Regions from separate parts of the Massilia sp. LjRoot122 genome, predicted to be linked through region 2. Evidence: predicted binding sites of a transcription regulator. Region 2 holds the regulator's gene; each other region holds the start of a gene.
What was found. Region 2 encodes LexA, which represses DNA repair genes until DNA is damaged. Its sites were predicted from a motif close to ACTGTATNNNNATACAGT; they were not measured.
Positions count from the first base shown of each region.

Region 1 (4,027 bases), 1.1 Mb from region 2:
GGGCCGGATTGAAGATGCTGCGGTAATAGGTGAGCCAGAGCGCTTCGCCGGCGTCGTCCAGATCGGCGGCGCTCGACATCAGCGGGCCGGTGTGGTGCAGGGCCTGGCCATCCCACAGCACGCTGGCCTCGGGCGTGGCGATCATCCAGCTGAGCTTGCCCATGCGGGCCACGAAATGCTCGGCCACCTGGGGCAGCACCTCGTGGCGCGGCTCGAACCAGGCGACGAAGCGCGGCGGGCCGGCATCTAGCGGGCGCTCGCGGAATCGGATGTAGGCATGCATGTCGTGCTCCTCGCGGCGCACCGCCTTGACCATGCCGTGCAGGCGGCTGCCGTCCGGGTCGGCGGGCGACTGCACGTCGTGCTCGCCCTGCGTCCAGCGCCACAGCACCCGGTAGAGAAAAGCCCAGCGGTCGGGCGCGCGGAAGCAGGCGGCTTTCTGCAGCATCTCGAGCAAGGATCGTGGCACATGCGGTGCTTGTGTCGTGATGTCCGCATTATGCTGCGCCGGCGCCGGCGTCGGCGCACCCGAGAACAGGTCGCCACCCTCGGGCGCGCCCCAGTTGACCGCTTCTGGCCGCACGCCGGCGCGCAGCAGGTCGCGCGCGGCCGTGCGCCACTCTTCGAAGCTCGCCACCTGTGGCGCCTGGATCATGCGGCCTGCAATTCCGGCCACAAATTCATCTGCTCGGGCGCATCGGCCAGGTGGCGCCGGAGGAGGTGGGAACTGGCCGCGCCCTGCACCGGCTTGTAGTCGGCCGTGACGATGAAGGGCGCCAGCTTCTTCATGCTGCAGCGCAGGCGCGACAGGTCTTCCCAGCGGATGCGCCGGAGGCGGCGCAGCTCCACGATGCGTTTCGCGTTGCGGATGCCGATGCCCGGCACGCGCGCGATCATGCTTTCGTCGGCGCGGTTCAGGTCGAGCGGGAAGTGCTCGCGGTTGCTGAGTGCCCAGCCCAGCTTGGGGTCGACGTCGAGCGCCAGGTTGCCGGAGGTGGGCATCAGCTCGCCCGCCGTGAAGCCGTAGCCGCGCAGCAGGAAGTCGGCCTGGTACAGGCGGTGCTCGCGCAGCAGCGGCGGCGGCGCCGCCGGCACGCTCTTGGGGCTTTGCGGAATCGGGCTGAAGGCCGAGTAGTACACCCGTTTCAGCTTGTAGCTGCCGTACAGGGTCTCGGCGGTGTTGAGGATGGTGTGGTCGTCGCTGGCGTCGGCGCCGACGATCATCTGCGTGCTCTGGCCGGCCGGCGCGAAGCTGGGCGCCTTCGGCTCCTCGGCCTTTTCGTCGAGCTTGCGCCGGATCGAGCCCATCGCCAGCTTGATGGTGTGGACGTTTTTCTCGGGCGCGAGGCGGGTCACGCTGTCGTGGGTCGGCAGCTCGATGTTGACCGACAGGCGGTCGGCCCAGCGCCCCGCTTCTTCGATGAGCAGCGGGTCGGCATCCGGAATGGTCTTGAGGTGGATGTAGCCGCGGAAGCCGTGCACCTCGCGCAGCTGGCGCGCCACGGCCACCAGCTGCTCCATGGTGTAGTCGGCGGACTGGATGATGCCCGAGCTCAGGAACAGGCCGTCGATGTAGTTGCGGACGTAGAAGTCATGGGTGAGCTTGACCACCTCCTCGACCGAGAAGCGGGCGCGCGGCACATTCGAGCTGCGGCGGTTGATGCAGTACTGGCAGTCGTAGATGCAGAAGTTGGTGAGCAGGATCTTCAGCAGCGAGACGCAGCGACCGTCCGGCGTGTAGCTGTGGCAGATGCCCATGCCGGTGGTGGCGCCGAAGCCGTCCTTGTCCTCGGACGAACGTTTCGGCGCACCGCTGCTGGCGCAGGACGCGTCGTATTTCGCGGCGTCGGCCAGGATTTCCAGTTTGTCGTTGAGTTCCATCGCACGCTCTGAACTGTATGGGCATACAGTATACTATCGCGCGCGTATGCACAGGACCTTGAAGGTCAAGTGTGCAGGGTTTTGGCGGTTCAAAGCTGGGACAGATAGTGTAAGGAGGCGGGTCGGTGGGCATGCAAACTTGGATCCCGGCCTTCGCCGGGATGACGGTTTCAAAGCTAACTGAAGAGTTGACGCTAACTTGATTTGTTAGCCTGAAAACCGTCGTTCCGGCGAAGGCCGGAACCCAATTCCGTCGCTCAGCCATTAGCGTAAAAAAAGCCCGGTTGAAAACCGGGCTTCCCGTTACAACAAAATCAGCTCACATCAGCGAATCGGCTTGCCATCCGCATCCACTACGGTCACCTCGCCCCAACCGAGCGAGCGCACGCCCGCCTCGATCTTGCGCAGGTCACCGATTACCATCCACACCGCCTCGTCCGGCTTGATGAACTTCGACGACGCAGCACCCAGCTGCTCCGGCGTAAGCGCGCGCACGTTCGACGCGTACTTGCTCCAGTAGTCGTCGGCCAGGCCCAGGTTCACGGCCTCCAGTCCGGCCGATTCGAGCGCGGCCAGGGTGGAGTAGCGGCCCGGCAGGCGCGAGGTCATGCTGCGCATGATGCTCTCGTACTCGGTGCCCACCAGCGGACGCTCGCCGGCCACGCCGCGCAGTTCCTTCTGCACTTCACGCATCGCTTCGATCGTCTTGTCGGTCTGTACCGGCGCAATGATGTAGAACGGACGCTGGCCGCGCACTTCGGTCAGGCGTGCCTGGGTGCCGTAGCTCCAGTGCTTGTCGAGACGCAGGTTGCGGTTCAGGCGCGAGGTCGCCATGCCGCCGAAGTTCACCATCACCGGCTCGATCGCCAGGTCTTCCGGCTGGCCATAGGCATGCGAGATGTGGGTCGCGACGATGGTCGACTGCGGCGCATCCGGCTTGTCCACCAGGATCAGGCGCTTGCCCTGGGTCGCCGGCACGGTCGTCATCTTCTTGCTCGGTGCCGTGCCCTGCTGCCACTTGCCGAAGCTCGCTTCCAGCGCCGGCAGCAGCTTGTCCATGCTGGTGTCGCCGGCGACGACGATGGTGGCGCTGCCCGGCTTGAACCAGGCGGCGTGCCATGCCATCAGGTCGTCGCGGGTCAGGCTTTGCACGCTGGCCTCGAAGCCGGAAGCGGGCTTGCCGTAGGCATGCTCGGCGCCGTACAGCACCGAGGGCACCAGGCGCAGGGCCAGGCTGTTCGGCTGTGCCTTTTCCTGGGCGATGCCGGCGATGCGGCGGCTCTTCGACAGGGCGAACTGGTCCTGCGGGAAGGCTGGGGTCAGCGCGGCTTCCGCCATCAGGGCGAGCGAGGGCGCCAGGTTGGCGGAGGTCGCCTGCAGGCGCACCAGCGACTGGTCCTGGCCGGTACCGGTGTACAGGCGCGCGCCGAGGTTTTCCAGCGCGTCCGACAGGGCGAAGGCGTCGCGCGTCTTGGTGCCCTTGTCCAGCAGGTCGAGCGCCAGCGAGGCGGCACCGGCCTTGGCGGCGGTGTCCGAGGCCGCGCCGGCATCGACCGCCAGCGAGACGTTCACGATCGGAGCCGAGTGGCGCTCCAGCAGCACGACCTTCAGGCCGTTCTTCAGCTGGGCGCGCTGCAGCGCCGGGAACTTCACATCAGGCGCCTCGCCCAGGCCTGGGAGCTTCTTGCGGTCCAGCGTCGACTTGGCCGCGGCCAGCTTGGACGACGGACGCACCGTCATCGTGTAGTGGTTGGCGCGCAGCCAGCGGTTGGCGGCCGTCTTCACGTCGGCCGGGCCGCTGGTGGCGAAGATCTCGAGGCGGTCGAGGTAGGCGTCGGGCTTGCCGCCGTAGGTCTGGCTTTCGGCCAGCACGTCGTTGCGGCCGCCCATGCCGCCCACGCGCTCCAGGCTGCGGGCGAAATCGGCCAGGTCGCGGGTTTTCACGCGTTTCAGTTCCGCTTCGGTCGGGCCCTTCTCCAGCAGCTCGGCCACCACGCGCTCCATCTCGCGTTCCACTTCCATCGGGTCGACGCCCGGCTTGACGGTGACCGACAGGTTGAAGGTGCCGCCCAGCTCCGCATCGTTCACATAGGCCGACACGCCGGTGGCCATGCCCTTTTCGTACACCAGGCGCTTGTCCAGGCGT
Region 1 covers NZ_CAXUPB020000001.1:415,390-419,416, reverse strand. The annotation lists gene ACSQ25_RS01855 (UdgX family uracil-DNA binding protein) at 1-655, opposite strand, end outside; gene ACSQ25_RS01850 (putative DNA modification/repair radical SAM protein) at 652-1,881, opposite strand; gene ACSQ25_RS01845 (M16 family metallopeptidase) at 2,206-4,027, opposite strand, start outside.
Region 1: a site for LexA is predicted at 1,894-1,911, ahead of ACSQ25_RS01850 (putative DNA modification/repair radical SAM protein). Genes of this name have one in related genera too.

Region 2 (4,027 bases):
CACCGAGATGGTGATTTCGGAGACGACGTCGGTGTGCAGCGCGACGGCGACCGGGAATTCACCGGTGGTCTTCAGCGGGCCGGTCGGCAGGCGAACCTGCGACTTCTCGACCGGGAAGCCTTGCTTGCTCAGGGCTTCGGCGATGTCGAAGTTGGTGACCGAACCGAACAGACGGCCGTCCACGCCCGCCTTCTGGGCGATGGTGACGGTCATGCCGTTCAGCTTGTCGCCTTGTGCCTGGGCAGCGGCCAGCTTTTCGCCAGCTGCTTTTTCCAGTTCGGCGCGCTTGACTTCGAACTCGGCCACGGCGGCCTGGGTGGCGCGGCGTGCCATCTTTTGCGGGATCAGGAAGTTACGTGCGTAACCGTCCTTGACCTTGACGACGTCGCCCAGGTTGCCGACGTTAACAACTTTTTCCAAAAGGATAACTTGCATGTTCTTTTCTCCAGGATGTTCTGAACTGTACGACGCGAATTAGGCGTTGTGCAGGTCGGTGTACGGCAGCAGCGCGAGGTAACGTGCGCGCTTGATGGCGGTGTCGACCTGGCGCTGGTAGTGCGCCTTGGTGCCGGTCAGACGTGCCGGCATGATCTTGCCGTTTTCCTGGACGAAGTCCTTCAGGGTGTCGACGTCTTTGTAATCGACCTGTTCCACGTTTGCTGCGGTGAAGCGGCAGAACTTCTTGCGCTTGAACAGCGGGTTCTGCTGTTTGCGCTTGAGTTTTTCTTTAGCTTTGTTTTTGTCGAACTTTTTACCGAATGCCATTTCGAGGCTCCTGTATCTAATCTAAATTGCGCTGCGTTATGCAGCACTGAAATCAATGATGTGAAACACCAAGGCTTTGCTGTTGCGGTTTTTCCTGGCCAGGAATCCTTCGAAGCGGTAGGCGGCACCGAGTTCGGCGCTTTGCAGCCTGCCTGAAATCTCGCCCGCGCCGAGCGCAGGGATTTCAAACGCGACCTGCCTTGCCACTCCGGCCTCTACCTGTTGCGAATCGTGCATCAGGATCGCGCCCACGATAGGGACGCCGGCCGGGGTATAACGCAGTACGTCACGCTCCGCGATGGTCGCGATGAGCTGGAACTGGTTCACTGCGCTCTACGAATTCCCGAGAAAAAACTTAGGCAGCTGCGGCCGGGGCAGCGGCAGGAGCTGCTGCTTCTGCGCGGTGGCTCTTGGCTGCGTCTTCGCGCTGGACCGACTTCATCATCGGCGACGGTGCGGTTTCGGCCTTCTTCATCTTGACGGTCAGGTGACGCAGGACGGCATCGTTGAACTTGAATGCGGTTTCCAGCTCGACCAGGGTCTCGTTGTCGCACTCGATGTTCAGGCAGATGTAGTGGGCTTTCGGCAGCTTCTGGATCTGGTAAGCCATCTGGCGACGGCCCCAGTCTTCCACGCGATGGATGTTACCGCCGCGGCTGGTCACCGTGGTCTTGTAACGCTCGATCATCGCCGGGACTTGCTCGCTCTGGTCCGGGTGGACGATAAAAACGATTTCATAATGACGCATGCAACACTCCTTGAGGACGTTAAACAAATGCCCACCTCGGCGTCAAGACGAGTGTGGGAAGGGAAAGCCGGACATTATAGCCTGAAAAGTCGGCGGATGGGAACTGGACCGCATTGCACAATTTTTTTACACATTTCCCGTGTTTTCCCTTGCGCATCCGAGAATACTGTACAAAAATACAGTCTGCTCTTACAACCATTGCCGTAAAACACCCATGCTCAAGCTCACTGCAAGGCAAGAACAGATCCTGAACCTGATCAAGGAAGCGATCGAAAACACCGGCTTCCCGCCGACCCGCGCCGAAATCGCGGCCGAGCTGGGATTCAAGTCGGCCAATGCGGCCGAGGAACACCTGCAGGCGCTGGCGCGCAAGGGCGCGATCGAGATTTCGCCGGGCACCTCGCGCGGCATCCGCCTGATCGGCGCCTCGGTCGAGCAGGTGCCGATGGTCCCTGCGGCCCTGATGATGTCGCTGCCGCTGGTCGGCCGCGTGGCCGCCGGTTCGCCGATCCTGGCCCAGGAACACGTCGAAGCCACCTACTCCGTCGACGCCGCCATGTTCTCGGCGCGCCCCGACTTCCTGCTGAAGGTCAAAGGCTGGTCGATGCGCGACGCCGGCATCTGCGATGGCGACTTCCTGGCAGTCAAGAAGATCGACAGCGCCAAGAACGGCCAGATCGTCGTGGCCCGCCTGGGCGAGGAAGTGACCGTCAAGCGCTACCGCAAGACCGGCAACCTGGTCGAACTGCTGCCGGAAAACCCGGACTTCAAGGTCATCCAGGTAACTCCGGAAGACGAGTTCGCGCTGGAAGGCCTGGCCGTCGGCCTGATGCGCAGCTGGCACTGAGGCTTCCCATGAACGCTCTGGCGGCAAGCCGCCAAAGCGCTCAAGCGCGTCTTACTGGATCTTCTTGTCCGCCCAGTGCGAATCCTTCTTGGCGGACTTCACCATCTTGTTGTGCTCTTCCACATAGGCCTCGGTCGCCGAGCGCCATGCTGCAAAGTCCGCCAGCACCAGCTTCGAACTGACCTTCGCCTCCTCGCTCAGGTTTTCCTGCAGCTGCTTCAGGTAGGCCGTCGACTTCTCGGTCTCTTCCTTGTTCATCAGCTTGGCGATGTCCGCCGGAATGCGCTGGGTCAGCGGCATCGCGGCATTCAGCTTGGTGACGTACTTGTTGTAGCAATCCTGCCACGCCTGCACGGCCGCACCGATGCGGTCGATGTCCGCGTTGACCTTCGACATCGCCGGAATCCGCGGCGTCACGCAGCGGTATTCGCCCGACTTCAGGTCTTCGCCGTCATAGCCCTTGATCCAGTAGTCGATTTCCTTGCGGCGCTTGAGGCGCTGGTCCATCAGTTCCAGCGAGGCGATCGCGACCTTGTTGCCCTTGGCGGCGGCCTTCTTGAACAGCGCCTCGGCCTTCGGCTCGTCCACCTGCCCCGCTTCGCCGTACCAGTACATCTGGCCGAGCGCCTGCTGCGCCTCGGGATTGCCGGCATTCGCCAGCTTGGTATAGATCTTCAGCGCACCGGCGTAATCCTTCTTCGCGAACAGGGCATTGGCGTCTTCCAGCTCGCCGGCGAAGGCGGCGCCGCACAGCAGCAGGGATGCAAGGAACAGCTTGGTCTTCATGGGCAGATGTGGAATGAGGAAAGAAGCTTCATGATAGCGGCAACAGGCGGGCCTGCTCAACCGCTGAAACAAAACGGCAGCCTGTGGCTGCCGTTTTAATTATGCCTCGAGCGCCTGGCGGAAGTCCGCCAGCAGGTCGTCGGTGTCTTCGATGCCCACCGACACCCGGATCAGGGACTCGGCGATGCCCATGCTGGCGCGCCGCTCCGCTCCCATCTCGAAGAAGATCGTGTGCGCCACCGGAATCACCAGGGTGCGGGTGTCGCCCAGGTTGCTGGCCGGGATGCCGAGCTTGAGGCGGTTCAGGTAGTCGAAGCAGTCGATGTCCTCGCGCAGCTCGAAGCTCAACAGAGAACCACCCGCGCGGAACAGCTCTTTCGTGATGCCGTGCTGCGGGTGCGAGGCCAGGCCCGGATAATGGACTGCGGCTACACGCTCATCTGCTTCCAGCATCTGCGCCAGCGCCAGCGCGTTGGCGCTGGTGCGTTCCATGCGCAAGGCCAGCGTCTCGGCGCCGACCGCGATGTGGTGGGCCGCTTCCGGGCCGAGGGCCGCACCGAAGTCGCGCAGGGCCTTGGCGCGCAGCTGGGCCAGGCCCTGGTTGGCGGCCGGCTGCTTGCGGAAGTTCGCCGCGATATGCGGATAGGCGCTCCAGTCGAACAGGCCGGTATCGGTCAGGGCGCCGCCCAGCGCATTGCCGTGGCCGCCGATCGACTTGGTCAGCGAATTCACCACCAGGCCCGCGCCCACCGCCTTCGGGCGGAACAGGTAGGGCGTGGTCATGGTGTTGTCGACCACGTAGAGGATGCCGCGCTCACGGCACAGCTGGCCGATGCGCGCCAGGTCGGCGACCTGGGTGCGCGGATTGGCGATGGTCTCGA
Region 2 covers NZ_CAXUPB020000001.1:1,542,550-1,546,576, reverse strand. The annotation lists gene rplI (50S ribosomal protein L9) at 1-435, opposite strand, end outside; gene rpsR (30S ribosomal protein S18) at 475-765, opposite strand; gene priB (primosomal replication protein N) at 802-1,092, opposite strand; gene rpsF (30S ribosomal protein S6) at 1,121-1,513, opposite strand; gene lexA (transcriptional repressor LexA) at 1,728-2,360, shown strand; gene ACSQ25_RS06720 (tetratricopeptide repeat protein) at 2,412-3,146, opposite strand; gene ACSQ25_RS06715 (cystathionine gamma-synthase family protein) at 3,246-4,027, opposite strand, start outside.

Region 3 (4,027 bases), 1.4 Mb from region 2:
CATGAGCCACATGGCGACGGCGAATGACCCGTACTACGCCCAGCAGTGGCACTACACCGACGCCACCGGCGGCCTGCGCCTGCCGACCGCCTGGGACAAGTCGACCGGCACCGGCGTGGTCGTGGCCGTGATCGACACCGGCTACCGTCCGCACGCCGACCTGAGCGGCCAGTTCCTGGCAGGCTATGACTTCATCAGCACCGCCGCTGTCGGCAACGACGGTAACGGCCGCGACAGCGATGCGAGCGATCCGGGCGACTGGGTGGCCGCGGGCGAATGCGGCACCGGCTCGCCGGCGTCGGGCTCGAGCTGGCACGGTACCCACGTGGCCGGCACCGTGGCCGCCAAGACCAACAACAGCCTGGGCGTGGCCGGTGTCGCATACAACGCCAAGATCGTGCCGGTGCGCGTGCTCGGCAAGTGCGGCGGCTACACCTCGGACATCGCCGACGCCATCACCTGGTCGTCGGGCGGCACCGTGACCGGCGTGCCGGCCAACGCCAACAAGGCGAAGGTGCTGAACATGTCGCTGGGCGGCACCGGTGCCTGCGACGCCACCACCCAGACCGCGATCAACGGCGCCCGTTCGCGCGGTTCGGTCGTCGTCGTGGCGGCCGGCAACGACAACATGAACGTCAGCAACGCCAGCCCGGCGAACTGCTCGGGCGTGATCGCCGTGGCAGCCACCGGCAAGACCGGCGGCCGTGCTTCGTACTCGAACTACGGCACCCTGGTCGACGTGGCGGCCCCTGGCGGCGACGGCAGCTACAGCGTAATCTCGACCCTGAACGCGGGCACCAGCTCGCCGGGCGCCGACAACTATGCCGGCTACCAGGGCACCTCGATGGCGACCCCGCACGTGGCCGGCGTGGCTGCGCTGATGTTCGCGGCCAAGTCGACCCTGACCGTGGACCAGGTCGAGAGCATGCTGAAGTCGACCGCGCGCGCCTTCCCGGCAACCTGCTCGGGCTGCGGCACCGGCATCGTGGACGCGACCGCGGCAGTGGACGCTGCGATCGGCGGCGTCACCCCGCCGCCCGCTCCGACCATCGCTGAAACCGAGTCGAACAACACGCTCAGCACCGCCAACCTGATCTCGACCAGCGGCACCACCGTGAACGGCGTCATGTCGACCTCGACCGATACGGATTACTTCCGTGTCGATCTGCCTGCAGGCAAGACCCTGAGCGCGACCATGACCCCGAACAGCACCTCGGACTACGACCTGTACATCTACAACAGCGCGGGCACCCTGCTCAGCCGTAGCGAGAACGGTACCGGCGCGGTCGACAGCGCTACTTCGGCCAACACCGGCACCACCACTGCGAGCCGCTACGTGCGCGTGGTGTACTACAGCGGCGGCACCGGCGCGACCAGCGGCAAGTACACCCTGAAGGCGAGCTGGTAAGTCATAGGACGAAGCGGCGCACTCCCCTGCGCCGGCTTCATCCGGGGAACGCGCGGCTTGCCGCGCGTTCTTTTTTGGCGCCTTGCAATAACTCGACTTTCGACGGATACTGTATGGAATGACAGTAGTCGGCTCCGCCGTCACGTGAATCCCCCGCTCCGTAAAATCATCCACTGCGATTGCGACTGTTTCTACGCATCGGTCGAAATGCGCGACGACCCCTCGCTGCGCGGGCGCCCGCTCGCCGTCGGCGGCCGTCCCGACCAGCGCGGGGTGATCGCGACCTGCAATTACGAAGCGCGCCGCTTCGGCATCCACTCGGCCATGGCGACGGCCCAGGCCATGAAGCTGTGCCCGCAGCTGCTGGTGATTCCGCCGGCAATGGAAAAGTACCGCATCGCCTCGCGCCAGATCATGGACATCTACCGCGACTACACCGAGCTGGTGGAACCGCTCTCGCTCGACGAGGCCTACCTCGACGTCAGCGATTCGCCCCATTGCAAGGGCAGCGCCACCCTGATCGCCCAGGAAATCCGGCAACGCATCTTCGAGACCGTCGGCATCACCGCCTCGGCCGGGGTGGCGCCGAACAAGTTCGTGGCCAAGATCGCCAGCGACTGGAACAAGCCGGACGGGCTGTTCCTGGTGCGGCCGGAAGAGGTGGACGCCTTCGTTGCCGCCTTGCCGGTCAAGAAGCTGTATGGCGTCGGCAAGGTGACGGCCGAGAAGATGAGCCGGCTCGGGCTGCAGACCTGCGCCGACATGCGCAGCTGGAGCATCGAACGCCTGACCGAGCACTTCGGCAGCTTCGGTTACCGCCTGCACAAGCTCTGCCGCGGCATCGATGACCGTGAAGTCAACACCTCGCGCGAGCGCAAGTCGATCAGCACCGAGGAAACCTACACGCCCGACGTGCCGAACCTGGACGCCTGCCTGAAGCTGCTGCCGGATTTATACGAGCACCTGCTGGGCCGCATCAAGCGCAACGGTGCTGAAAAATTCATCAACAAGCTCTTCGTGAAGATCAAGTTCTCGGACTTCCAGCAGACCACGGTCGAGTGTGTTGGCTATGCGCCACATATCCCGACCTATGCGCGCCTGATGGAAACCGGCTGGGCCCGTCATAGCCGTCCGGTGCGGCTGCTGGGCGTCGGCGTGCGGCTGGGCGACACCGAGACGGTCGAGCAACTGCGCCTGTTCGATGACGCCATGCCGGCGGCGATCGTCGAGGCAGTTGGCGACTCGGCAACAGATTAATTTTTTCCCTTAACGGCTGGCTGCAATTGCTCTCTGGCAGCGTAGAATGTCGTTCCCTTGAAATACTGAAACAATCGGATAACAGCGTATGTGGTTCAAGAATCTCCAGATTTACCGCCTGCCCGCTCCTTGGGCATTCAACCCTGAACAGATGGAAGAAGCACTGCAGTCGCAGGCTTTCACGCCCGCGAGCAGCAATGAGCTGCTGCGCCAGGGCTGGGATTCGCCACGCGGCAATGGCAAGCTGGTGCACGTCGTCAACAAGCAGATGCTGATGATGCTGGGCACCGAGAAGAAGCTGCTGCCGAGCTCGGTCATCAACCAGGTCGCCAAGGCCAAGGCCGCCGAGCTGGAAGAGCAGCAGGGCTTCCCGCCGGGCAAGAAGGCGATGAAGGAACTGAAGGAACGCGTGGCCGACGAACTGCTGCCGCGCGCCTTCTCGATCCGCAGCAATGTCTGGGTCTGGATCGACCCGGTCAACGGCTGGCTGGTGGTCGATGCCGCCAGCCCGTCGAAGGCGGACGACGTCATCAAGCTGCTGCTCAAGGCGGTCGACCGCCTGCCGCTCGAATCGCTGCGCGTGCAGCGTTCGCCGGTGGCCGTGATGACCGGCTGGCTGGAAGCGGACGAAGCGCCTTACGGCTTCACGATCGACCAGGACACCGAACTGCGCGCCACCGGCGAAAGCCGCGCGGCCGTGCGCTACGTGAAGCACACCCTGGAACCGGACGACATCCGCCGCCACATCGCCGCCGGCAAGCAGTGCACCCGCCTGGCCATGACCTGGACCGACCGCATCAGCTTCGTGCTGACCGAGTCGCTGGCGATCAAGGGCATCAAGCCGCTGGACGTGATCAAGGAAGGCGAAGCCGTCACCTATAGCGATGATGAGCGTTTCGATAACGACATCATGCTGATGACGGGTGAACTGGCCAAGCTGATGGCGGATGTGGTTGAAGCCTTGGGTGGCGAAGCCAAGGCCTAAGCAGGCCACCAGCGCTCATTATTTGAGTTAGCACGTCGTTCCGGCGAAGGCCGGAACCCAAGTTTGCATGCGTTTCGATAGCGCATGCAAAATTGGATCCCGGCCTTCGCCGGGATGACGGTCTTTAGGTTACAGGCAAGTGTAGTTTTAGTAGCGGTTCAAAGTCTTCTGAACTACTTCTCCCCCACCATCTCCTCACTGGTCGACGGCTCATCTCCCTGTTCCGCCCGGCCATTCGAATAGGTCGGCCCCGCCCGGTTCTGGTGCGGGGCCGGCTTGCCCGGCAGCGGCGGCAAGGCCTTGGCCTGTTCCAGGTCGATCCCTGCCATTTCCGCCACGCGCCGTCCGTAATCCTCGTCGCAATGCCACAGGTGCCA
Region 3 covers NZ_CAXUPB020000001.1:182,064-186,090, forward strand. The annotation lists gene ACSQ25_RS00820 (S8 family peptidase) at 1-1,408, shown strand, start outside; gene dinB (DNA polymerase IV) at 1,553-2,665, shown strand; gene ACSQ25_RS00830 (recombination-associated protein RdgC) at 2,754-3,650, shown strand; gene ACSQ25_RS00835 (catalase) at 3,824-4,027, opposite strand, start outside.
Region 3: a site for LexA is predicted at 1,517-1,534, ahead of dinB (DNA polymerase IV). Genes of this name have one in related genera too.